DNA from 2 places in the Clostridium aromativorans genome. Region 2 is predicted to be linked to the other one. Evidence: riboswitches for the same ligand, from Rfam matches in the RefSeq annotation. Region 2 holds a riboswitch; the other holds the start of a gene.
The links. Region 2 has a riboswitch for FMN ahead of LN736_RS01915 (ECF transporter S component). Riboswitches for the same ligand answer to the same signal wherever they lie in the genome.
Positions count from the first base shown of each region.

Region 1: another riboswitch for FMN. It lies ahead of ribD (bifunctional diaminohydroxyphosphoribosylaminopyrimidine deaminase/5-amino-6-(5-phosphoribosylamino)uracil reductase RibD); the one in region 2 lies ahead of LN736_RS01915 (ECF transporter S component).

Region 1 covers NZ_JAJJPB010000033.1:18,837-27,567, reverse strand. Annotated here, with positions in the region: gene LN736_RS16730 (DUF1540 domain-containing protein) at 97-258, opposite strand; gene LN736_RS16725 (cold-shock protein) at 457-654, opposite strand; gene LN736_RS16720 (hypothetical protein) at 900-1,181, opposite strand; gene LN736_RS16715 (PepSY domain-containing protein) at 1,377-1,622, opposite strand; tRNA gene LN736_RS16710 (tRNA-Arg) at 2,061-2,137, opposite strand; gene LN736_RS16705 (alpha/beta fold hydrolase) at 2,226-3,041, opposite strand; gene LN736_RS16700 (hypothetical protein) at 3,113-3,673, opposite strand; gene ribH (6,7-dimethyl-8-ribityllumazine synthase) at 3,896-4,360, opposite strand; gene LN736_RS16690 (bifunctional 3,4-dihydroxy-2-butanone-4-phosphate synthase/GTP cyclohydrolase II) at 4,380-5,585, opposite strand; gene LN736_RS16685 (riboflavin synthase) at 5,603-6,247, opposite strand; gene ribD (bifunctional diaminohydroxyphosphoribosylaminopyrimidine deaminase/5-amino-6-(5-phosphoribosylamino)uracil reductase RibD) at 6,248-7,345, opposite strand; FMN riboswitch at 7,468-7,598, opposite strand; gene LN736_RS16675 (hypothetical protein) at 7,893-8,309, shown strand.
Region 2 covers NZ_JAJJPB010000001.1:398,542-417,690, reverse strand. Annotated here, with positions in the region: gene LN736_RS01985 (cation-translocating P-type ATPase) at 1-2,133, opposite strand, end outside; gene LN736_RS01980 (hypothetical protein) at 2,369-3,028, shown strand; gene LN736_RS01975 (hypothetical protein) at 3,196-3,642, shown strand; gene LN736_RS01970 (HMA2 domain-containing protein) at 3,651-4,931, shown strand; gene LN736_RS01965 (hypothetical protein) at 4,959-5,216, shown strand; gene LN736_RS01960 (heavy metal translocating P-type ATPase) at 5,293-7,428, shown strand; gene LN736_RS01955 (alpha/beta-type small acid-soluble spore protein) at 7,534-7,728, shown strand; gene hpf (ribosome hibernation-promoting factor, HPF/YfiA family) at 7,967-8,494, shown strand; gene secA (preprotein translocase subunit SecA) at 8,669-11,176, shown strand; one part of gene prfB (peptide chain release factor 2) at 11,200-11,265, shown strand; one part of gene prfB (peptide chain release factor 2) at 11,267-12,304, shown strand; gene LN736_RS01935 (MFS transporter) at 12,380-13,627, shown strand; gene LN736_RS01930 (M28 family metallopeptidase) at 13,616-14,941, opposite strand; gene LN736_RS01925 (Tex family protein) at 15,062-17,215, shown strand; gene LN736_RS01920 (glutaredoxin family protein) at 17,243-17,503, opposite strand; FMN riboswitch at 17,655-17,771, shown strand; gene LN736_RS01915 (ECF transporter S component) at 17,870-18,496, shown strand; gene LN736_RS01910 (hypothetical protein) at 18,618-19,149, shown strand, end outside.

The DNA.
Region 1 (8,731 bases), on a different contig from region 2:
TACTTTGTTTTAATACAAATCAATGTAAAAAACTTTACACCAATGTGAGCAGAAACTCCAACTGAAATTCAGTTGGAGTTTTATATAATATATTTATTATTTAAACGGTTTAAATGTTGTGCAGCACGTATCATCACTAGTATCAGGCTTTTTGCCCCTCATGGAATTGACTTCAAGTGCATCAGCATTGCAGTGATTATCTTTCCAGTAATTGCAGCAATCAACGCTACATTTAACTTCCATTTTAGGTAAATTCATAGTATGATCTCCTTTCTTTATTTGTAATTTACATAACTTATTGTTGCCAAAATAATAAGTTATATACTTTAGAATATACTATTAATGCATAGCATATTTAGTTTTTCAATCTTATGTGATTATAAAATATGTGTTTTCTATAATTTAAAAATTCCTTAGATAGAGTTTTATCTATCTAAGGAATAAAATATCCGGTAATTAAAGAACAGTAATATTTTCTGCCTGTGGTCCTTTTTGTCCTTCTCCTACATCATAGGAAACTTTCTGTCCTTCATCAAGTGATTTATAGCCATCTGAATTTATTTGAGAAAAGTGTGCAAAAATATCTTTTCCATCTTCTCCTGTGATAAATCCAAATCCTTTGTTTCCATTAAACCATTTTACTGTACCTGTCATTATAATAAGTACCTCCTAAATTTTATTTCTTAAACTCTTTGTAATAAACCCATCAAATAAAATTTCGATATCAACGTACATATTATAATTATAAGTACCTATTGAAATATATTTTCATTTAAATTAATTACGATTCATTTAAGTTACGTGCTTATTGTATCATACATTATTATATAAATCAAATTTTTCCTTTTGTGCCTTTTATGAAGTCAAGGAAATTGGCCATTTCGGGAAATTCTTTGGCTTTAGTACAAAAATGTGAATGATGTAATTATCGTATGAATAGTTACAAATAATCCAAATGCAGAAACAAGCCACAAAAGAATTCCCAACGCTTTTTGTTTTTTATATATAAAATAATTAATACCGCTCAATAGCATTGTCAAACATAAGCTTCCTTGAGTTAAAATACGAAGTAAATAATTACTGCTATTTTTAATAGATAATAATGCAAATAAAACAGTAAAGGCTGAAACAATTATAATTGCAATTGTAATTTGTAGCTTCTTTTTTATTTTTAGGTTCATATTTAGTAGCTCCTTTTATGCAATTAATTATGGTATTATTTTTAATACTTGAATTCTTTTATAAATTAATATTACCATATTTCTTAATATTTAGGACAAAATAAAAAATCTATAATAGACTTTCTTCTTTTCTCTTTTTCCATACCTATCACCTGTTTTCTGTATAATAAAAGAGCCCCGTTATGAGCTCTCAAATTAATCATTTTGCCTATCTACATCAAGTATTTCTCCTGTATTAGCGTTTATTGTAACCTCATATATTATCCCACTAGTAGTTCTAATGTAAACTTCGTAGACCAATAAGCCATCTTCAGTATCTACTTCAACTCTTAATACTTGCCCCGGTACTCTTTGCAATGCAATTTGTACAGCTGTTTCAGCACTTATGCGGTATTGTCTCCAATAATTATCCCATAAATTATTATAGAAAGGACACCTCATATTAATCATCTTTCATTTTATTATTTACTCAATTATTATATTCAAATACAATATTATTAGTTCCTTTCTCCATACAAATAAGCACCCTAATTACGGATGCTTATTTTATAAATGGTTGATAGGCTCTATTTATATGTGGCCTTGTTGTGGTTGCATTTAAATTTAAAGTGCCCTGCAACCGCAGACACCAATTTACACTTGCAATCATGGAAGCTTATCTTCATGGTATATTTATAATTATATATCATACTTGTTACAATTTAATATCATATATAACAACTATTTGTAAACATTATTAAAATAAGCACTAATTTAACAGTGCTTATTTATAATACAGTTAAGGAAACCAATTCTAAATCGTATTAGGGTTTTTTCCTGTGTTAAATTAAAAATATAAGCAAATTCCCATCTCTGGAAACCTGCTTATATCAATGTCTTTGGTGCGTCAGAGAGGATTCGAACCCCCGGCACGCTGGTCCGTAGCCAACTGCTCTATCCAACTGAGCTACTGACGCAAGTTTAACATAATTATTCTAACACAAATAGTGCCCAAGATCAATTTGTTAAAAACTTTATATGGAAAAACTACCATCAAATAATTTCTTATTCATCAATAAATTTTATTAATTCACTGTTGAATTTATCACGTTCATCATAAAATAATCCATGACCGCTATATTTAAATGATACAAGCTTAGAATTTTTAATTCCTTGATTTTGTGCTTCTGCAAGCGGAAAGAGACAAACTCTATCATGAATCCCATGAAGAATTAAAGTTGGAACATTTATTTTTTTCATGTCGGAAAATAAATTTTCTTCATTTAACCAAGAATTTGCAACCGCAGCAGTAGCCCAGCTCGCTGCCTGCAGTCCAATCTGGAAAAACCAATCTGAGAAAGACTGAGTTACAATCTGGAAGAAAAACATACCACCAAATTGTCTCAGCATTTGAGGTCTATCACTATATGTCTGTTTAATAATTTCAATTACATCTTCTTTTTTTAAACCATATGGAAAATATGGACGTTGAATAAGACTAGGAGCTGCTGCTGCAAAAAGAGCAAGCTTAGACACTTCATACCCACTATGTCTAGCCATATACCTTATGGCAATGGCCCCACCTGTAGAATGTCCTGCTAATACAAACTTTTTTAACTTAAGTACCTCGACAACCTCTCTGATATCATCTGATAATCGATCATAATCATATCCCATAAAAGGTTTATCTGATTCACCAAATCCTCTCTGATCCATTCCAATGCATCGATATCCTTCCTGCAAAAGTTTATTAAACTGATATTCAAACAATTTATGGCTCCCAGGCCATCCATGTAAAAACAAGATTGTTTTTTCTCCCTCTGGATTAGGATCTTCTATATAAATTTTTACATTCGATTCTACCTTAACATAATATCCCATACAAATACTCCCTTTTAATAAAATTATCTATTAAATTCTATTCTATTAAAAGCAAATAAATGAAAAATTTTTTAAATTATTAATTCCCTTGAAAAAGGTAAACTTTCAATCCATTTACAAAATTCTCGCCATTCCGGTAACCTGTGGTTTTTCCTTTGACTGTAAACGCCTTTTAGGCACCTATAATTAGTTGTCAACCTTGCAGTAAGTTCAAATCCTGACGGGTTAGAATACAAAAGTTTTAAATAATCTTCTATATCATGAGTTTTATTATATGTATCCTTTAATTCTTCCATAATATCAATTATCCTTTTATCTACATATTTATTATACTGTTTTGACAAGTCAAATTTTGCTATTCTGTGCATTGTACTTTGACTGCTTACAAAAGTAATAAATCTATACCTTTCAAGCTCGACCCATGCCTTATTACTGAAAGTTAAATCAAAAGCAACCCGTATTCCTGATAAAAACTGATCATGGGCTTCACCTTTAGGTGAATGAGCTAAATTTTTAACTGTATCTGTAATATCAGAATTACATCTATCAATATCTACTGCCATAGGGTATTTACTTGCCTTTATACTTTCCTTCAGATCATATATTTTAACATTCTCTATTTTCACTTTCATGCCTCCAATACTTTTTAATCCACAATTAAGTTTATCATATTTTTTATACTTTATAATCATTTTCAGTATAATAATCTAAATTAAACGTATACTACCTTTATAAGTTATCAAATATTTAATCTTGTATAAACTAATAATTGCCCTTCAATATATTGATACTTGTTTTATGCTGGAGCCTATAAGTCTCCAGCATTCAAATTTTAAAATACTTTAAAACAATCCTCATTTTATTTGAGAAATTAAATTCACCATCTCTATAGCTGAAAGCGCGGAATCATAACCTTTATTGCCAGCCTTAGAACCAGCTCTTTCAATTGCCTGTTCTATATTTTCAGTTGTAAGCACACCAAAAATCACAGGAATTTTAGTTTCCAGTGTAACCCGTGCAATTCCCTTGGAAACCTCATTACACACATAATCATAGTGAGAAGTAGAACCACGTATTACAGCCCCCAAACAGATGACAGCATCATATTTCCCAGACTGAGCCATCCTGTCTGCAATTAATGGGATTTCAAAAGCCCCAGGTACCCAAGCTGCCGTTATATTTTCATCTGAAACACCGTGTCTTACAAGCCCGTCTACTGCCCCTGATAAAAGCTTATCAACAATAAATTCATTAAATCTAGAAGCCACTATTCCCACATGAATTTTTTCCGCAACAACTTTTCCCTCAATAATTTTCATTTAAAATATCCTCCTTATTTTAATAATTAATATTACTAAATAGATGACCCATTTTTTTCTTTTTTGTCCTAAGATAATCTATATCTTCCCGCTGAGGTGCAATTTCAATGGGTATTCTTTCTATGATTTCGACCCCAAAGCCTTCCAGGCCATAAATTTTTTTCGGATTGTTTGTCAACAGGCGAATTTTTTTTGCCCCCAAGTCTTGGAGAATCTGTGCTCCTATCCAATATTCGCGTAAATCAGGAGCAAATCCTAATTCCAGGTTTGCCTGCACAGTATCCCTGCCTTTTTCCTGTAATTCATAAGCTTTGAGTTTATTAATCAACCCTATACCTCGCCCTTCCTGACTCATATATAGAATAATTCCCCTACCTTCATTCTGTATTTGCTTCATCGCAGAAATAAGTTGTTGACCACAATCACATCGGAGGGATCCAAATACATCTCCCGTAAGGCATTCGGAATGGACTCTACACAAAAGATTTTCACCATTTCCAATTTCTCCCTTTACCAAAGCAACATGATGTTCACCAGTAAGGTCGTTTACATATCCATGAATTTGAAAATTTCCATATAAAGTTGGAAGCTTTGCACTTGCCATATGCACAACATGCTTATCATGACGGCGGCAGTAATTCTGCAAATCATGAATAGTTATAAATACGAGATGGTGTTTCTCTGCGAATTCTTTTAATTGGGTTGTACGCATCATCTTACCGTTATCTGCCATAACCTCACAGCAAAGTCCACATTCTTTCAGCCCAGCCAATCTCATTAGATCGACAGTCGCTTCTGTATGACCACCGCGTGTCAATACTCCACCACGACGCGAAATAAGAGGAAACATATGACCTGGCCTGCGAAAATCCCCAGGTTTCGCATTATCTTGTACACACTTCATAGCTGTAATAGATCGCTCCTCGGCTGAAACACCAGTAGTTGTACTAACGTGATCAATTGAAACAGTAAAAGCTGTGGAATGATTATCCGTATTTTCTGTAACCATTTGAGGCAGCCCCAATTTGAGGCCAAACTGTTCATTCATAGGCATACAGATTAGTCCTTTTGCATAAGTAGCCATAAAATTTACATTTTCACAGGTTGCATGTTCACCAGCACAAATTAAATCACCTTCATTCTCTCTGTTCTTATCATCTGTAACAAGAATAATCTTTCCTGCACGTAATTCCTTGAGTGCTTCTGAAATAGTATTATATTGCATATCTTTCAACCTCCTCTTTAAAATCCATTCTGCTTTAAAAAATCAAATGTAATACCGCCTAAAGGTTCATTGGCCTTTAAGTAAAAAAGTTTTTTCACATATTTCCCAACTATATCATTTTCCAAATTTACAACATCACCAGTCCTTTTCTCCAGCAACGTCGTCTGCTGTCCTGTATGGGGAACAATAGATACCTGAAATTTATAATTTTCTACATTAGCTACCGTTAAACTAACGCCATCAACGGCAATGGAACCTTTTTCAACAATCAACTCCATTACTTCTGGAGATGCTTTTATAGTTATCCAGACAGCATTTTTTTCTTTCTCCATTTTGCAAATTACTCCAGTATCATCAATATGTCCCAACACAAAGTGTCCTCCAAGACGTCCATCAATAGCCACAGCCCGTTCCAGATTGACCGAATCGGAACTGTGCAATCTGCCCAAATTACTTTTCCTCAATGTCTCCGGCATAACATCAGCAGTAAACTCTCCTTCGCTTAAAGAGATAACAGTAAGGCAAACTCCATTTACAGCAATGCTGTCTCCCGGCCTAGTATCCTCTAAAATAGTTTGGGCGTAAATTGAAATTTTTGACGAACTTCCATCAAAAATAGCTTGATGTACTTGTCCAATTTCTTCAATAATTCCAGTAAACATTTATACTTTCCTCCTCACAAATTTAAACCTCAACATCAAATCACCATCAAGAACAGATATCTCAGGAGCAGTAAATTGAAAGCACTGTTCCGGTGATAAAACACCATCTCCTTCCACTGGCGTTTTTGCGTCTTTACCGCCAAAAATTTTAGGTGCAATATATGCATATACTTCCTGAACTAAATCAGCTTTTAATGCACTGTAGTTTAAAGCACTTCCTCCTTCAAGTAAGATGCTGTCTATCTCAAGCTGACCAAGCTTTTGCATTAATATAGGCAAGTTCACCATTTCATCTTTGCCTGATACGGTTAAGACAGTAATACCAAGCGATTTTAATTTTGAAATTTTAGTTTCGTCAGTTACAGTAGTTGCTAAAATAGTATGTACCTCCTTTGCTGTACGACAAATCTGACTATCCATCGGAATGCGAAGGTGGCTGTCACAGATAATTCGAATTGGATTTCTGCTATTTTTCAATCGACATGTAAGCAGCGGATCATCTTTTAAGACAGTTCCAATTCCAACCATAATAGCACTATATTTGTGACGTAATTGCTGGACATGCTTCCGGGCTGCTTTCCCCGTAACCCATTTAGAATCACCAGTAACGGTAGCTATCTTTCCATCAGCCGTCATGGCATATTTCATAACAACATATGGAGTACCAGTAACAATATAATGAAAAAAAACAGTATTCAATTCATCACATTTTTCTTTCAACACACCCTCTTTTACCACAATTCCAGCTCTGCGTAAAATTGAAATACCCTTACCAGACACTTTAGGATTTGGATCACTGGAACCAACCACTACTTTTGTAATACCTGCCTTTATAATGGCATCTGTACAGGGAGGAGTTCTTCCATAATGGCAGCATGGTTCTAGCGTTACATATAAAGTTGCTCCTTTTGCTGATTCAATACAGCTGGCAAGTGCATTGCGCTCAGCATGAGGTTTTCCACATACCTCATGATATCCCTCTCCAATGATTCTATTTTCTTTTACAACAACTGCTCCCACCATCGGATTTGGATTAACCCAGCCTTCACCTTTTCTTGCCAAAGCAATTGCATATCTCATATATTTTGAATCTTCCAATACCATCAATCTCCTCCGTATAAAAAAAATACAAAAAAAGCCCTATATAAACTATAAGTTCATACAGGGCTTTTCTTGCGAAGAAAAGACTCTGAAATTGAAAACATTTCAGATCAAACAAAATATATCTTCTTCCATCCAGACTTTACTGTCGGTCTTGGGATTTCACCAAGTCCTGTGCTTTCACACCTGCGTTCACGCGCTCGCGGACTATACCGCCGATCGGGAATTTCACCCTGCCCTGAAGATCTTCATTATTAACTTTTATCAAAACTCAAATTTATTAAAAACTCAATATTAAAACAGATTTATATTTATAATTATATACTAATTGAACTATTTGTAAAGATATAAATTTCTACAAACAAAATTTTAATTTTTTCATCCTGTACGATTTTTACAAATTGGAATAAAAGTACTTGGATATTCACAGAAAATTGCTTTATCAGTTATAAATTATTAACAATGTTGACACTTAAATGAAATAATCATGCATTATTATTAATATATATATAAGAATATAATATAGAAATGGAGATAATTTATTATGAAAATTAAATATAAAAAAAACTCAAGAAAATTTTCTGCTTCAGTTGTTTTCTATGCTGTTTCTTTAGTTATAGCACTTATTGGGATTGCATTATTAGTTAATAATATACTCTTCTTTAGAAGTACTGTTAACAATTACGTAGCCCAGGGATATTCTTATGCTGATGTTGTCAAACAATTAATACCATCCCAACTGCTTCCAGGAATATTTGAACCAATCGCTGTATATGGAGGCATTGCAATTGTTCTATTAGGCGTGGGAATAGTCAATAAAAAGATTTCAAAATGCTTGACATTGTTAAAAGGGGGTACTGTTGAAGAAAATACCGCAGAACAAAATGCTGATCATCTAGAAAATACAAAAACAACTGAACAAATTGAATTTGCAGAAGAAATTAACGTTAATAAAGCTTAATTTGAGATTATAAGCAATTTACTTCAAGGTATAAATTCATTATAATAATAAATTCAAAAAAAGCCTTTGCTTGTCAGTAAGTTCTGAATTTAATATCTCAGTAACTTCTTGAAGCTATGGCTTTTTATTTATATTATTCTTTTTTGCTTTGGAACGTTCCATTCAATTTACCATTTCATTTATCTTCTCTCTTTTTTTACTAATATGTTTTTTAAATTATTCTTTATGAGCTTTAAATTTCCTGCTAATCTAATATAAATTTAATCATGCAAAATAAGCACCCTAAATGATGGGTACTTATTTTGCGATATAAACGCTAAGGGAGATCAATTTTATAAAGAATCTATTGGTGGTTGCATTTAAGTTTACTGTGTCCTGCAACCATAGACACTAATCTATATTCATAGTTCAAAATAGGATAC
Region 2 (19,149 bases):
CTCATCTGTTATATTTTCCAGTTCGTTTCCTGACATAACCAGGCCATTGGTTAATAGACCTAACTCTCTCCCTATGGCAGCTGCGGTGTTTTTGTGATCACCTGTGATCATGACAACTTTTATGCCTGCTCTGTGACATTTTTTTATACAATCTTTGACACCTTTCTTTGGTGGATCCTCCATTCCAACTATCCCCAGGAAGACGAAATTATTATCGACGTTTTCAGAACCTTTACAGTTAATTTTCTTATATGCAAAAGCTAAAACCCTGAGAGCATTTTTCCCCATTTCATCGCCTATTGACATAAGTCTCTCTTTATCCGTTGACGTTAGAAGCCTTTCTATTCCATTTTCATAAATAGTTTTACATTTTTCGATAACAGAATCCAGCGAACCTTTACAAAAGGCATTTTTACCTTCTGACTTCTCTATTATTACGGTCATGAATCGTCTGGAACTATCAAAGGGAATTTCCTTTATACGGGGATTAAAATTTCTGAGCATATTTTCATCTAATCCCAGTTTACGGGCGGCGGTTATTAAAGAACCCTCTGTTGGATCACCCTGCACAGCCCATTTATTGTTGTTTCTTACTAAGAATGCATTGTTGCAGATTACTCCAACAGCTAACAGGTTTTTAAGGCAGTTTTCTCCTGTAGGATTTCCATCGATAAGATTGATACTGCCTTTGGGGTTGTAGCCTGAGCCAGTTACATCATACAGGCATCTGTCCGTGTAAATTCTTCTAACTGTCATTTCGTTCATGGTAAGAGTTCCGGTCTTGTCACAGCAAATTACATTAGTGGAACCCAATGTTTCCAGGGCGGTCAGTTTTCTTACAATGACGTTTTGCTTACTCATTCTTTGTATTCCCAAAGCCATGGCAACGGTGACAATAGCTGGAAGGCTTTCAGGCAGAGCTCCTATAGAAAAACTTACTGACATGGTTAAAACCTGGACAAGACTTTTACCGGCAAGCAGGGCACCAAAACCGATAAATGCACAGCAGGCCAGGCATATTTTGGTTAAGTTGGCAGTAAAATTTTGCATTTTTATCTGGAGAGGAGTTGCCTGGGATTTTATGTTTTGAAGCATTGCAGCAATCTTTCCTATCTCAGTATTCATTCCTGTGGCCACTACAATTGCTTTACCTGTACCGCAAATAACGTTAGTTCCCATAAACAGCATGTTGTGTCTATTGCCAAGTTCAGTGTATTTATGACATAGATCAGCGGATTTAGTTACAGCAGTGGATTCGCCAGTTAGTGATGCTTCAGTGGACTTTAAATCGTAGCATTCAATTATTCTGGCATCGGCTGGTATTTTATCTCCTGCCTGAATTAAGATTATATCACCTGTAACTAAATGCTTGGCATCTATATAAGTTTCATGTCCATTTCTAAGTGTTCTAGCTTTATGCACCATTACATCCTTTAGAGAATACATGGATTTCTCTGCCTTATGCTGTTGGGCAGTCCCAAGTACCGTTTCAATGAATACTATACTGAGTATAGCTATGGCATCTGGAATCTGTCCCAAGATAAATGAAACTGCACTGACTCCAAGGAGTAATTTTATTGAAAAATTATTGAAACTTTCCAAAATTTTAGAGATTAGCGAACTTCTTTTTTTCTCTGATAGCACATTTAATCCAAGCTCTTTTATTTTTTTTGATGCCATTTTACTGGTCAGACCGTATTTGAGGCTCGCATTCAGCATAGTCTCAATTTGATCTTTATCCATTGTATGCCATGGTGTTAAGTTGTTAATTGTTGAAACATTTGATATTGGTGTATTATCTTCAAAACCAATTGGCAGAGCTGTTTCTTCATTTATATTATTGATTTTAATTATGTTGGAATCATGAATAACTTTAGTTTTTTTTATATAAATATTGATCTGTTTTTCGATGTATCTCTCTGATACTATATCTTCATCAAATAAGATCAATACTTTACCAGTTATGGTATTGGCTTTGGCTAATTTTACTCCTTTTATAGACATGATATATTTAGTTATTGGAGATACCGCCGATTGGTTTCTATAAACAGATTTAATTGGTATCCTTATTCTTTTATATAAAAAATCATAGTCGTCCATACGATTTTTGATATTATTATTTGAATGAAGCACTCTGTTACATCTACCTTTCCCATTTGTAAACTGCTGAATTGATTTATTTTGGATTACTTAATTATATTTTCCGATAAAATTATAAATTATTCCTTGATTTTTACTTTAACGTTGGTTTAACATTTGCTTTATGTCCAGTTTACTTTTGAGTAATAAAATAATAAAAACGGATGTTGAATTTAAATAGATATTATTTAATGATAGAATCTTTTGTGAATTGTAATAGGAGGATACTATGAAGGGTTCACATTTTTATTCCCAAAGCAATATAAGTGAACTTGAAATGTCTTGTATTTTACTAGTGGAAAGAGAGCTGGATATATTTTTTTCTGTCCATATGAAACAAGCAGTTGTCTATTCTCGGATGCTGGCTGATAATTTGACGTTACACGGGGAAAAGAACTTTGCAGAAGGAGTATTGTCGGATTGCCAGGTTAAAGAGTGCATAGAGAGTATATTATCTAAGGTCAATATGGAAATTGTTAAAAATATGGGATATTTGCATTTGAGTGCTGTATCAATAGGATCAATAGAAGACTATTATGTTGATCTTCTTGGGGGGACGATTAATAGTATTGAAATTACTCAAATAACATCTAGAATTTGCGAAGATATTATAGATCTTAGTATATCATGTATTTTAAATAAAATATGCTGGAGTAGTGTAGTAAAGGAAATGCTAAAAAAGAGCATTTCAGGTAAAAATATATTAAGCAAAAATAACCTGGCAAATCAAAAGAAAAAACATCAAGAATTAATATACAATCAAATAAAGGGGTTGTTGATAAATGTAAGGGTAAATTTAAAAAATGAATTAATTAAAGCCTTCATTATGAGTATAAATAACATTGAGAATATACTTGATGCACGTAACTTAAAATCTGCAAGTTTTTAAATAGAATTGTTGAATAAAAGCCGATGATGTGAGAAGAAACTTTGTTTTATCAGAGCTTCTTTTTATTTGGTTTATTCTCAAGGAGAAATTGTTATAATTATGTATTATTAAAGAAAAATTGTGAATAATAAACTTGATTATAATCTTTAGAAAGAGGTTGATTGGAAATGAATAACGATAATAATGAAGCTCATGTAGAAGAATTACAGAAAAAGATGCAGCAGAAATTGGATGCACTTGAACAAAAATATAGTCAAATAAGTACCCAGATGCAGAAACTTCAGGATGATAGATCTGATTTGAAAAATAATATTAAAACTATGAATGATAGATTTCAACAGATCAATAAAAATGTAGAAGATATATTATCTAAACTTGACAATATTGGTGACAATAATAAGAACGTGGATGACGAAAAAACAGATTTTTCAGTAGGGAAAGCACTTTTCAGCCCCCTGCGAAAGTTAACAGTGGGCGCTGTAGGTTCAGTTCTTGCAGTGATAGACAAAACTGCTGAATTGGCTTGTGGAGCAAAAGAAGAATTTGAGGATATAGTGGCAGAAGCGCAATATCAGCGCAAAAGAAAACGTAAGACCTCAATGGATGAGGCATAGGACTTGAAATGGGTGCTGCAGGAATTGATATAATAAAAATTATCTCCTCACTTCCAGGAAGAGTCAGAGTCAATGTAAAGGGTTTACTGAAAAATGAGCAAAGGATACTCAGGGTAAGAAGTGGATTGACTAGATATGATAGTATATTGTCTTTTCATGTGAGTAAAAATACAGGAAATGTTCTTATATATTATAATGAGAATGAAATTGACGAGAACAAAATAGTGGTTATAATAGAAAAAGCTTTTAATGGTCCAGAAGTAGCAGCTGTTGAGAATATAGATAAGAGCTCTCTGCTAAAGACTCTAATTGATGCAGTAAATCCTTTCTTTTTATTTAAAAAAAAGCTTTCAGAACAAGTATATAGAGATGAATACAGTATCTCCAGTAAAATATTAAAAATTTCAATGGGCATAGCAGCTATTGTATTTGTGTTTACTGGTAATGTTATCAATACTATTTCTATATTTGTATTGAGTTATCCAGGAATTTTGTTTGGCGTAAGGGCATCCTCCTATTACTATGCGTCGGTTAAATTGAATATGGAAAATATATATTTGAAAGATAACACTTCAATGAGTTTCCTCAGTAATGTTAATACTTTGTTAATAGAAGATGACATCTTTAGAAATGGATTCAATGAACGGGATATGGACATTATGAATTTAAACGAATATGAAATACAAAAGCTAGTCATATTGGGGAAATTAGATGATCCAATTAATGATAACATGAAATTGATTATAGATAATATACGTATGTTGGGAATTAACAATATATTTATAATTGGAAACAGTGAAGATGGTATTATACGTTATATTGGCTATGTATTGGGAATAGAAGTATTGGATAAAAATGACCTGGATGGAAAGAAAAATTGTCTGATAACTGATAAATCTGATAGTAATACTATTCTAATAGTTACAGGGAAATTCCCTGAAAATGAATTGAGCTATATGTGCAGTGATTGTGTTATATGTTTGTACAATGAATTGAGTAGCTTAAAGGCAGATATTAATTTGAAATATTCTAGTATGGATAAATTGATTTTGTTAATAAAATTGGGTTATTTTTGCAGGGAGGTAAATGTTCAAGTTGAAAATACAGCAATTACATTGAACATATTGGGAATATTACTTGCAGTATTGAATTATTTAACGCCTTTATATTCTATAATCTATTATATTTTAAATACTTTGCTTATGGTTTTGATTTTAAAATTGAAATTTGATTTTTATGAAAGTTTCAATAAAATACCCTACATTAAATTACGTTATTTGACGAACTAAAATATTTATATACAAGGAGCTTTATATATGGAAAACAATGCAGATATTTCAGCTAATGCAATTTTAATAAATGATAGCTTAAATAGAGCTGAAGCAGTTTTACAGGACTTATTGATTTTTAGTCTAGAGGAAATTAAGAATAATCCTTCATCTGAGGAAAAGATATTATCATTATGGTCTGAATCCATAACGGATTTGGGCAACTTTTTCTTTCAAGAGTGTCAAAAAGTGAATAATAAGAGATTGTATAAACATGTAATGAGGTCGTTGATGTTTAAACGCTGATAAGTGTAATTGTAATCAGAAGGCAGAGTGAAAAAGTTAACAATTTTTAGTGCTGCAAGGAGGATGAATTTTAAAGTTGAGGGAATTGAGTGTGTTACCTGGAAGAGTGAGATTTAAATGTGATGAAGCATATTTAAACAAGGGATTGGCAAAATATATTGATATATATACAGAAGGTCTGTATGGAGTAGAATACAGTAAGGTAAATTATAATATTGGAACTATTCTGGTTTTGTATGATGAAAAAAAGACCGATCTTAAGTCAATTAAAAATAGTATTGAGCAGACACTGACTTCTGAAATAAATTATAATGATGAAATTTTCAAAGCCTATGATTCATACTACAATATTAAAAATAAAAGGAATATTGTTAAAAATAATTTTATAAGATCCACTCTAGTATATTTATTTTTTAAAATTAAACAGCTTCTGTTTGGAAAATTTTTTTTAAGCGGGAGTCTTGCTATGGTAGAAATGGCCTCTCTTGTAACAATAGTAGGTGGATATTCTGTATTTAGGAGTGCTTATAATAGGCTCGCAGGGCGCATATATCCTCATCCAGATGTTTTTCTAAAGTTGGCCGGTCTGATTTTGACTATTTCTAGAGAAAGTACAGAAGGTTTATTTTTGATTTTGATGACTGATTTTACAGATTATATAAAAGTGTCTGCGGATTTAAAGTGCCAGTGCCTGTTGAGAAAGAGTACAGCTAATCCTCCCAATACAGCCTGGATTGTTACAGGTGATGGCAATGAAATATTGACTTCAGTTAAATCATTGGAAGTAGGAGATACTATATTAGTCCATAAAGGGGAAGTTATTCCTGTAGATGGAAAAGTTCTGGAGGGAAGAGCTGCAGTAAATAGTTTTTACTATACGGGACAGCCTCTTGTATCTTTAATAGAAGAAGGCAGCAAAGTATATGAAGGGGTTGTTGTGATATCTGGAGAACTGAAAGTTCGAATATCGAGATTAGCTGAACCTCTTGAGAAAGAGGATATTTCTATTGATAAGCTGAACTTAAGAAAAAGTGTTATAAGATATCAGGAGAGGGCGCTGCCTGCTGCGATGGTATTGTCAGCCTTAAACTATGTGTTTACAGGTGACATATTAAATGCACTGTCGATAATATTGCTTTTGTGCCCGGCATCCTCAGAATTGGCATTGAGTACGGCAATAAAGAATTATGTACATTGGCTGAGTAAGTATGACATATATATTAAGAATCCCAACACTCTCGAAAAAATTATCAATATCAATAGCTTAGTTTTTGATAAAACGGGAACTCTTACTTATAAGAACATGAGCATTGCCCATATTGAATCCTTTAATGAAAATTACACAATTGAGGACTTGTTGAAAATATGTTCTGCCTGTGAAGGCGAAAACTGTGAAGAGATTCCGAATATTTCTCAGGGTATATCAATGGAAACAAGTTTTTATGAGGCAGAGGGAAAGCTGGAAAAAATAGTTTTATTACCTTCGAAAGGAATAAGTACGAGATATAATGGCCATAAAGTATTGATTGGAGATAATGGTTTTCTTAAGGAAAATAATGTTGATTTAAATGATGTTCTGGAAAGGTACGCATATTATGAAGGCGGCCTATACAGTCCTATGCTTGTGAGTATAGATAATGTAGTAGCAGGTCTGATTGTGATGAAGGAAGCTATACGAAAAGGTGCTTGCGATTTGATCAATAAGCTTGAATTCAATCATGTGGAGAACATATCTTTAGTAACAGGTGACTGTTGTGAGAAAGGTAGATATATTGCCGATAAATTGGGAATAAAAAATGTCTATGGCGGTTGTAATAGTGAAGAAAAGCTTCAAATTATATTAGACCAGAAATCTCAGGGGACTGTTATGATGGTTGGAGATGGAATAAATGATATTATGGCAATGAGAGCCGCAGATATAAGTGTGAGCTTTGCAAACTATTCCAGTAATGAGATTAAATTTAATTCAGATTGTATTATCTTTGATGAGGATATTAATAAATTAGATGATCTAATAATGCTATCTCAGAATGCATACAGAGTCATACAGCAAAATATTACAATGTCAAATTTATTTAATATTTTTTTAGGAACTATTGCTTTTTTCGGGAAATTCGATATATTTTCTGCAAAGTCAATAGATACAATAAATTCTATTTTGGCTTTAGTCATGAATGAAAGAGTCAGGTTGGGTCCGAGATTGTTAAAATAATAGATGCTTTTTAAAAGATCCATCAATTACCTAGAATAATTTTTGCAGTAATGTACAAACTGTAATTGTAAGCAGTAAAATTTACTATAAAAAGGAGTGTGTATTATGGCATATAGTAATAAACCAGTAGTTCCACAAGCTAAAGAAGCTTTAAATCAATTTAAAATGGAATCAGCAAAAGAGGTTGGAGTAAACTTGAAAAATGGGTATAATGGAGATCTAACAGCTAGAGAAGCTGGTTCAATAGGTGGAAATATGGTTAAGAAAATGATAGAAGCATATGAGCAAAATTTAAGGTAGATCTGATGAAAAAAACCTGTACTTTTTATAAAGTACAGGTTTTTTTATGTGAATTTTTAATAGAAGTTCTATAAATGTTTTAATTTAAGCATGAATTTTATTTGAAGTGAAATTGTTTAAATAGGTAGCTATTGTAATTTATAATTAGTAGTATTACAATAATATTAACAAATAAAAGTATATTGATTCTAAACATACTCAATCAGTTTAGAATAACTATAGGAAAGGGGCTGAAAATATGAAAATAATTGTAACTGGAAAGAATATGGTGATAACTGATGCATTGAAAAATGTTGTGAGAAAAAAATTATCTAGGCTTGATAAGTATTTCAACCCTGATGTAGAGGCTCATGCTACATTAAGTGTACAGAAAAACAGGCAAAAAATCGAAGTAACCATTCCCTTTAATGGAGTTATACTAAGAGGCGAAGAAGAAAATGGAGATATGTATGCTTCAATAGATCTGGTTTTAGATAAATTAGAAGGACAAATACGCAAGCAGAAAACAAAGCTTTTGAAAAGAAACAATTCTGAATCTCTAAGATTTCAATTTATACCAAATGATGCAGAAGAAAACGAAGAAGAACATAAAATAGTAAGAACTAAAAAATTTGCAGTGAAGCCTATGTCGTCAGAGGAGGCAGTACTTCAGATGGAGCTTTTAGGCCACAGCTTTTTTGTATACAGGGATGCTGAAAATGGGGAAGTAAATGTAGTTTATAAAAGACGGGATGGAAATTATGGTTTAATAGAACCTGAATTTTAGATTATTACTGGAGGGGAAGCAGGAGCTTCCTCTTCTTTACACTTTAAAATACAGCTTATATTATTAAACTAAAGTAAACTATTATTTCTATGAGTTGAATAGCTAATAGTTAGATGATATAATTTAAAAAGCATGTATTTTTATAAAATTTAATGTGGTGAGGATGAAAAAAAAATGAAACTTTTTCAGAAATTATTTAAGTCGTACAGCGAACGGGAAGTAAAAAGAATTATCCCTATAGCGGATAAAATAGATAGTATGGATTCTGAAATGAAGCAGTTTAGTGATGAAGAGTTGAGAGCTAAAACAGATGAATTTAAGAATAGAATTTCCAAGGGAGAATCTCTGGATTCGATACTGCCTGAAGCTTTTGCAGTTGTCAGGGAAGCAGGATATAGAAATGTAGGGTTGAAACAGTACAAAGAACAGTTAATAGGTGGAGTGGTATTGCACCAGGGGAGGATAGCAGAGATGAAAACCGGTGAAGGTAAAACTCTGGTTGCCACGGCACCGGCTTATTTAAATGCTCTTACCGGCAAGGGAGTGCATATAGTAACTGTGAATGATTATCTTGCTAAAAGGGATAGGGATTCCATGGCACCTGTATATGAGGCATTAGGTCTTACAGTGGGTGTTATTTTGCATGATATGGATCAAAAACAGCGTCAGGAAGCCTATAGGTGTGATATAACCTATGGAACAAACAGTGAATTTGGCTTTGACTATTTGAGAGACAACATGGTTATATACAAGGAAGAGAGAGTTCAAAGAGGATTGAATTTTGCCATAGTGGATGAAGTTGACTCAATTCTGATTGATGAAGCAAGGACACCGCTTATTATTTCGGGAGAGGGAGAAAAATCAACTGAATTCTACAATGTTGCAGATAGTTTTGCAAAGTCCCTGCAAAAAGAAGATTATACGGTAGATGAAAAGGCAAATGCAGTCATACTTACAGATACAGGTGTAAAAAAAGCTGAAACTTTCTTTCATTTTGACAATTATGCCGATCCTGAAAATATGGAAGTACAACATTATGTGGTTCAGTCCCTAAAGGCCAATTATATAATGAAGCGGGATAAGGACTACATGGTGAAAAATGGAGAAGTACTGATAGTGGATGAATTTACAGGAAGGATGATGGAGGGGAGAAGATACAGTGACGGGCTTCATCAGGCCATAGAAGCTAAAGAAGGAGTCAAGGTTGAGAGAGAATCCAAGACCCTTGCCACCATTACCTACCAGAATTATTTTAGAATGTTCAATAAATTATCCGGTATGACAGGTACTGCACAAACGGAGGAAAATGAATTCAGAGAGATATATGAGCTGGATGTAATAGCTATACCTACACACGAACCGGTTATAAGAAAAGATTATCCAGATGTTGTTTATAAAAGTGCAAAGGGAAAATTCAATGCCATAGCTGATGAAATATACGAAACATATAAAAAGGGTCAGCCGGTGCTGGTAGGTACTGTGAGTATAGAGAAATCAGAACTTCTATCAGATATGCTTAAGAAAAAGGGAGTTCCCCATCAGGTTTTAAATGCTAAATTTCATGAAAAAGAAGCGGAGATAATTTCTCATGCAGGTGAAAAGGGGACTGTTACTATAGCTACCAATATGGCTGGCCGTGGTACTGATATAAAACTCGGAAAAGGTGTTGTTGCCCTGGGAGGACTTAAGATAATAGGTACAGAGAGGCATGAATCCAGGCGAATTGACAACCAGCTCAGAGGTCGTTCAGGCCGTCAGGGCGATCCTGGAAGTTCAAGATTCTATGTATCTCTTGAAGATGATCTCATGAGAATATTTGGTTCAGACAGACTTCAGGGTGTAGTGGAAAAACTGGGGCTTAAAGATGATGAAGCCATAGAGAGTAAAATGGTTACAAATGCCATAGAAAATGCACAAAAGAAAGTGGAAGGAAATAATTTTGACATAAGAAAAACACTTCTTCAGTATGACGATGTTATAAATAAGCAGAGGGAAATCATATATAGACAGAGATCTCAAGTCCTTGAGGGAGAGGATTTGAAAGATGATATGTTAAAGATGATAGAGGATTTGGTATCTTCTATTGTAGATTCTCATATATCTGGTATAGAAGAGGATTTTGAAGATGAAATAGTGAAACTGATTGACTATATGGAGGAAATTTATATACCCAAGGGTTCTGTTAAAAAAGATGATATTATAAATCTTTCCAATGAAGAAATTAAAGCTAAATTTACAGATATAGGGATAAAAATGTATGAGGAGAAAGAAAAGGAATTTACCCCGGAACAGATGAGAGAAATTGAAAGAGTTATTCTTCTCAGGGTTGTTGATACAAGGTGGATGGATCACATAGATGATATGGAGCATCTAAAGAGAGCTATTGGGCTCAGAGCTTATAGGCAGCAGGAACCTGCCCAGGCATATCAATTTGAGGGCAGTCAGATGTTCAATGAAATGATCTACAATATCAAAGTGGATACAATCAAGTATTTGCTTCATGTACAGATAGAGAGAGCACCGGAAAGAGAAAGAGTAGCTAGAAACGTAAGTACTAATCAGCAGGAGGATAGTGTGGTAAAAAAGAAACCTATAAGAAAGGCGAAGACTGTGGGAAGAAATGATCCATGTCCCTGCGGCAGCGGTAAAAAATATAAAAATTGTTGCGGAAGAACTGCCTAAAATTATAAAAGGAGAGTGATTAAATGGTATTTCAATTGGAAGAAGATATGAATAAATTAAATGATCTGGAACAGAGTATAGAGCAAATGAGGGATTCACTTTGACATAGAAGGTTCTAAAAATAGAATAGAAGAACTCCAGATGAAAATGCAAAAGGCTGGCTTTTGGGATAATGTAGAAGAAGCTCAAAGGGTATCCAGTGAGGAAAAAGATCTTGAGGATAAGCTCAATGAATACAAGAGTCTCCTGCAGAGAATAGAGGATGCTAAAGTTCTCATTGAAATTGCATCGGAAGATGAGAGTATTTCACCTAAGGATATATCAGGTGAAGTAAAAAATATACAGTTTCATGTAGAAAAGTTCAAAACGGAAACGCTTCTAAATGGTGAGTATGACAGAAATAATGCCATATTGAATTTACATGTAGGAGTAGGAGGAAAAGATGCGCAGGACTGGACGGAAATGCTCCTCAGGATGTATACAAGATGGTCAGAAAAAAAAGGTTACAGAATTGAGACATTGGATATGCTTGCTGCGGATGATGCTGGAATAAAAAGTGTTTCTCTGAGAATTATTGGAGAATTTGCCTATGGATATTTAAAAGCAGAGAAGGGAATTCACCGACTGGTTAGAATATCTCCTTTTAATGCAAATGGGAAAAGACAGACCTCTTTTACGTCAGTAGAGGTGCTTCCTGAACTCACAGGGAGTCAGGATATAAGTATAAGAACTGAAGATCTAAAAATAGATACTTTCAGGGCAGGAGGCGCAGGGGGACAGTATGTAAATAAAACTGAATCAGCTGTTAGAATAACCCATATACCTACAGGCATAGTTGTCCAGTGTCAAAATGAAAGAAGCCAGCACTACAACAAGGAGCAGGCACTGAAAATGTTGAAATCAAAGCTGGTAGAACTTAAGGAGAGAGCACATAAAGACAAAATAGAGGATTTGACAGGAGAGCTTAAGGATATGGGATGGGGAAGTCAGATAAGATCCTACGTGTTTCATCCTTATACACTGGTAAAAGATCACAGGACAGGTGTTGAAAGTGGAAATATATCTTCCATAATGGACGGTAATATAGATGATTTTATAAAGGGATATTTAAATCAGCAAACAAAATAGATGTAATTAATATACTGCCGGATTTTAATTATCAGGCAGTATATTAATTTTAAACAGTTGGGAGGGGCTATGACATTGAGCACTGGAACAAAATTCAAAGATACCTTTATTTCACTTAATCATAGAGATTTCAGATATTTTTTATCCGGACAATTTTTGTCACTTATGGGAACCATGATTCAGAATACGGCACTGAGCTGGTACGTTTATAAAATAACCAATTCTCCTTTTTTGCTTGGACTTATAGGTGTGTTTCAATATGCTCCGGTGCTTTTAATAACCCTGTTAAGTGGTGTAATTGTGGAAAGGCATCCCAAGAAAAGGATTCTTCTTGTAACCCAGATATCCTATATGCTGCAGGCTTTTGCACTGAGCTTTTTTGTATATATGGGTGAGAGCAAATACTGGATACTTGCTCTGCTGGCGGCTATAAATGGAATCATAACAAGCTTTGATATGCCCACCAGGCAGTCCTTTTTTATTGAACTTGTGGGAAAAAGAGATCTGCCCAATGCCATATCCTTAAATTCCACCGTATTCAATATGTCACGTATAATTGGACCTGCGGCGTCGGGAATAATAATGGATGATCTCGGAGTGTTCCAGTGCTTCCTGATGAATGCCGTCAGTTTCATACCTGTAATATATGGGATAGTCAAGATAAAACATATGGGAAATCCCGTAATTAGAAATACTGAATCCAATTTGCTTAAAGATCTGAAAGATGGTATATTGTATACAGTACATAAAAGAATATTGATATCCACAATGTTCATGATGGCAATAGTATGTACTTTTGCGTTCAACAGCAATGTGATTGTTCCTGTTTTTGCAAAAGAAGTCATGGAAGGCGGAGCCAGGACCTATAGTTTGCTAATGAGCCTTATAGGTCTGGGTTCTCTTCTTGGAGCCATGTTTATGGCAGGACAGGGCAGGAGAATTAGAGCTAGATATTATCTTATTATAAATTCCTTTATAATTGCAATTTTACAGATAGTAACTCTGTTCACAAAAAATTTTATATCCGTAAGTATGATTTTTGTGCTCATAGGATTTTTCAATCTTACTTTTTTAAATAAAGCCAATACCATAATCCAATTTAATACTGAAGATGCATATAGAGGAAGGGTGATGAGCATATATTCTCTTTTAAATATAGGAAGCACCCCTCTTGGGAGTGCTTTTGCAGGTGTAGTGATGGAAAAATTCGGTGGAAAATTTGGATTTTTCAGCTGTGGTTCAATTATATTTATAGTTGCTGTTATAATAATGATTTTTATTGAATTCAGGAAAAAAAGTGCAAAACCTTTTTCAGATACGTAGTTTCAATATTATCAGTATGCCTAAGAGAGATAATATAAATGAAATGCGGCAGTATAGAACATAAAAGTTATTACTAAAGGCATAATTTAATATTTCATCCGAGACTATACTAAAACACCTGCTTATAGAAGCTGTACTTATATATCTATTTTTATCTTCCGGCGTATGTATTTTTGACATATCTTCATCTGACAGAGTAACAGCATCTATAGCATAAGCTCTGAAGTATTCGTGGTCACTGGAATTTTCAAAGGTATATTTAAATTCCACATTATTTTTGCGGCACAAATTAGCTATTTCTTGGACAAGACTTGATTTTTTTGTGTCCCATTTACTGCCCATTATAGTGAGAGGTATTTTTTTATCACTGCCTATCATATCAAAATTTATTACTTTACAGCCTTTTAATTCATTATAGTATTTTTGGACAAAGGCCTTTGAACCCAGACAGCCAAATTCTTCGGCATTGAAAGATACAATTACTATATTTCTATCCGGCTTTCCAAGGGAGTTTATATATTTTACAAGTCCCAGTAAAAAAGAGGTACCAGAGGCATTGTCCAGAGATCCGCTGTATACTTTTCCAGATAGATCAGTGCCAAGGTGATCAAAATGCGCACATAAAACAAGAGGCGGGAGGTTTGTATTTTTTCCCTCTATGTATCCTATTATATTGTATACAGATGTTAATTTATTCTCAATGGGAATGAAACAACTGACTTCATAACCAGAATCTACATATTTTTTTATATCTTGGGCAGTTTGTTTTTTTACCATTACGTACATGGATTGACTGGAGTTTGCCATAAAGGAACTTCTGAAATTCAGATTATCGTTTTCTGGATTGTAGAATACAAAATATTTGCCGTTCTGGTATATTTGGAAATTGTTTCCCCTTTCCACAAGAATATCGGATTTTTTAAAGGATATTTTGTTGTCCTTGAAATTCAGCATATCTTCTTTATAATCCGCTCCATATTTGTATTGCCGTACTATGAAACCATTTTTGTCTATTACCCTGAGATAGGGGACACCTTCTATTCTTTTGGGGTAAAGTACATTGAAGTTCTCCAGATAGTTGCCTTTGTAGGGCCTTAAGTGCTGATTTTGAAAGTAATTTTTTATAAAATTTACTACCTCATAGTTTTCCAGAGTGCCGGGAAGCCTTCCTTTAAATGAATCAGAGGATAAATAGGAGATATTGTGTTTTACCTCAGCTGAGTCTAAAGGGGTTATGAGATAACAGTATTGAAAACTCAAAGAACAGGTAAGACACAATACAGCAAATAATAAACGCAGCATGAAATTTTTCATTATAAATAAACCTCTTTAATTGATGTCTTTATAAATATATTAATTTGCCAAAATGTATATAACTGTTGTAATATATTTTTAGCTGCATTATTTCAGACAAAAATCTATCAGGAGGAAAATATGGATAATATAACAAATACGCTGGCACTGGAGCTGGGAGTAAATAAAAAATATATAGATAATGTAATTGAGCTTTTAGATTCAGGAAATACAGTGCCTTTCATAGCCAGATACAGGAAAGAGCTAACTGGAAGCATGAGTGATGTGATTTTGAGAAAACTTGAAGAAAGGCTTGTATATCTCAGGAATCTTAAGGAAAGAAAGGAAGATATCATAAGAATAGTGGGGGAGCAGGGCAAGCTGACAGAAGATTTGCAAAAATCTATAGAAAATGCCACTACTCTTACGGAAGTAGAAGATATATACAGACCCTATAAGCCTAAAAAGAGAACCAGGGCTATTATTGCAAAGGAAAAAGGACTTGAATCACTTTCACAGGTAATTTTAGACGGGAATTTTAAAGGAGATATAGGAAGATATGCGGAACAATTTGTAAGTGATAAAAAAGGAGTTCAATCCATAGATGAAGCATTAGATGGCGCTGTGGATATAATAAGTGAAATTATTTCTGACAATGCTGAGTATAGAAAATGGATAAGAAAATTTGTCTATGACAACGGTGTAATTGAAAGCAGAGGGGAAAGTAAAGAAACTACTCCCTATGAAATGTATTATGATTATAAAGAGGCGGTTAAATCCATTCCCGCCCATAGAATACTTGCCATAAACAGGGGCGAGAAAGAAAAGGTTTTATCAGTAAAAATAACCTGCAATATGGATAATATAATAATTTATTTAAAAAATCACTGCTTGAAGGGCAACAGTATAACTGATTCATATATAGAAAAAAGTATTGGAGATTCTTTAAAAAGACTGATCTACCCTGCTATTGAAAGGGAAATAAGATCTGAACTTACGGACAGGGGAGAGGAAGGGGCTATAAAGATATTCAAGGCCAATCTAAAGGCCCTTCTAATGCAGCCTCCTATAAAAGGCAAAAATGTACTTGGCTATGATCCTGGTTTTAGAAATGGATGTAAGATTGCGGTACTGGACGATACGGGTAAGCTTTTAGATACTGCCATAGTATATGCTACTGCTCCCCAAAACGATATAGATGGATCTATAAAAAAACTCAAAGAGCTGATTTATAAATATAATGTTGATGTTATATCTCTTGGAAATGGAACTGCCAGCAGAGAGTCTGAAGAAGTAATAGGAAGACTTATAAAAGAAGTAAAAGCAGAGAAAAACAGGGATCTCTATTATGTCATAGTATCTGAGGCGGGAGCTTCCATCTATTCTGCCTCTGAACTTGCAGCAAGGGAATATCCAGATATAAATGTATCCTTAAGGGGAGCTATATCCATAGGAAGGCGGCTTCAAGATCCACTTGCAGAACTTGTTAAGATAGATCCTAAATCCATAGGAGTGGGACAGTATCAGCATGATATTGCTCCTAAAAAATTAGATGAATCACTAAAAGGTGTGGTAGAGGATTGTGTAAACAGTGTAGGGGTGGATTTAAATATAGCAACGCCATCTCTCTTATCCTATATATCAGGAATAAATTCAACTATAGCAGCTAATATTGTAGTCTACAGAGAGGAAAATGGAAAATTTAAAAGCAGAAAAGAACTCTTAAAGGTGAAAAGACTTGGCAGCAAGGCTTTTGAGCAGTGTGCTGGATTTCTCAGAGTGATGGAAAGCGCCGAACCGCTGGATAATACTTCAGTACACCCCGAATCCTATAGTGCGGCAAGAGGACTTTTAAAAACTTTGGGGTATACTTCAGAAGATCTTAAAAAACAAGATGTCTCCCATATTGATGATAGAGTGGAAAGGATAGATATGCAAGTTCTTTCTGAAAAACTTCAGGTAGGAATACCCACTTTAAAAGATATAATAAAAGAGATAAAAAAACCAGGAAGAGATCCAAGAGAAGAGCTTCCAAAACCTGTGCTTAAGACAGGTATTATGGATATAAACCAGCTTAAACCTGGAATGGTACTTACTGGTACAGTTAGAAATGTAGCTGATTTCGGTGCTTTTGTGGATATTGGGGTACATCAGGACGGACTGGTGCATATAAGCCAGCTTTCAGATAAATTTGTACAACATCCTCTTGATGTTGTACAGGTAGGAGACATTGTACAGGTGACCGTGCTTGAAGTGGATGCTAAGAGAAAGAGGATTTCTCTTAGCATGAAGTAAAGCGGTTCCCAATAATATATAATTTTTCTAGTGAAGGGATTTTTCAAAAACTTTCCTTATTATCTCCTGGGATGGAACTCCCTCATGAATTTTGGTGTTTCCTACGAAATATGTAGGTACATAATAATAGTCATATTTTTTGGCTATTTCTGGGTGTTTCTCTTCATCAATTATTTCAACATTGATATTTTTATATTCAGGAATTTTGTTTTGAAGTTCCTTCATCCAGGACAGTGCCTGCCTGCAGTAAGGACACCAGCTTGTTACGAACATGTGTACAGGTTTCATTATTACATCACCCAACTTTATATATTTTTTAATAGCTTTTACATTTTATAACTTAATTATATATCAAAGTAATGTATTTTTTACAATATAATTTAAGAAAATATATTGAAGTATGGGTATAAAAGTATTATAATGAATTTGAAAATTAAAAAGTAATCTTCAGGGCGGGGTGTAATTCCCCACCGGCGGTACAGCCCGCGAGCCCCAAAGGGTATGATTCGGTGAAATTCCGAGGCCGACAGTAAAGTCTGGATGGAAGAAGTGAGAATGTAATGTTTATTAGCCCTGGTATTTATTTATCAGGTTTTTTTATTATGTTTGCTCACCTGGAAGATTATATTTGATGTTTTAGGAGGGTGTCAACTGATGAAAAATAACAAATTAAATAGGTTAGTAAAAATATCATTACTGGGAGTAGTTGGCTTTTTGCTTATGTTTATAGAATTTGCCCTTCCAATATTCCCATCGTTTTTGAAAATTGATATAAGTGATTTACCGGCTTTGATGGGAACTTTTGCGCTGGGACCAGGAGCTGGAATTGCCATAGAATTTTTGAAGAATATACTTCATGGGATATTTAACGGAAAGACTGCCTTTATAGGTGAAGTTGCCAATTTTGCAGTAGGATCAGTTTTAGTTTTTACGGCAGGGTATATATACAGTAAAAAGAAAACCAAAAAGTCAGCGGTAATCAGCCTTGGAGCTGGAACTATTGCCATGTCGGCAGCAGCTGCACTGCTAAATTATTTTATACTACTTCCTCTTTATGAAAAAGTACTTAATTTTCCTATAAGCGCAATGGTAGCGGTGGCAGGAAAGATAAATGGGAGCGTAACGGATTTAAATACACTGGTATTATTTGCCATTGTGCCATTCAATCTGTTAAAGGGAATAGCACTTACAGCCCTTACGCTTGTTCTCTATAAGAGTGTATCTCCAATATTAAAGCAGGAACAGGCAAGAGATGGGAAGTTAGCAGAAAATAAAAATTAACTTAACTGAGGAGTCATAATAAGAAAATCTGGGATATTCCCGGATTTTTTTATTATGAAACAGGGATTTCATACGATAAATTATATATAGAACAAAAATTTTTAGTAAATTAAAAAGGGTGATGAATTTGTCAGGGATTTGGAATATAAGCAGCACCTATAATGTAAATAATAAAAAAATATCTGCAAAGCTTTCTTTTCAAATAGGAGAGAAATTTTCTGCTAGAGTTATGCAATTAAATAAATCAACAGGAGAAATACTTTTAAAGCTTTTAGATGGATGGCAATTTTCAGGTGAACTGGAAAGTTATCAGAATATATTAGAAAATCAATTGATAAGACTGGAAGTAGAAGGGTTTGAAAATGGAAAATTAAAATTAAAAATTGTGAATTCAGAAGGAGAGCATAATAACAGTGGCAATGATCCCATAAGTTTGTTTATCAAAGAAAATGATTTTAATCTCAGTAATGAAGATTATGATCTTATATATAAAATGGTTAAACATGAAATCCCGCTTACAAAAGATAATATTTCCAACATAAAAAGTGTACTGGAATTTATGAACAAGATAAAACAGAATCCGGAGGAACAGGATATCTTTATTCAGAAATATTTAATCAGTAAAAATCTATCACCCGACAGTGAAGAAGGCA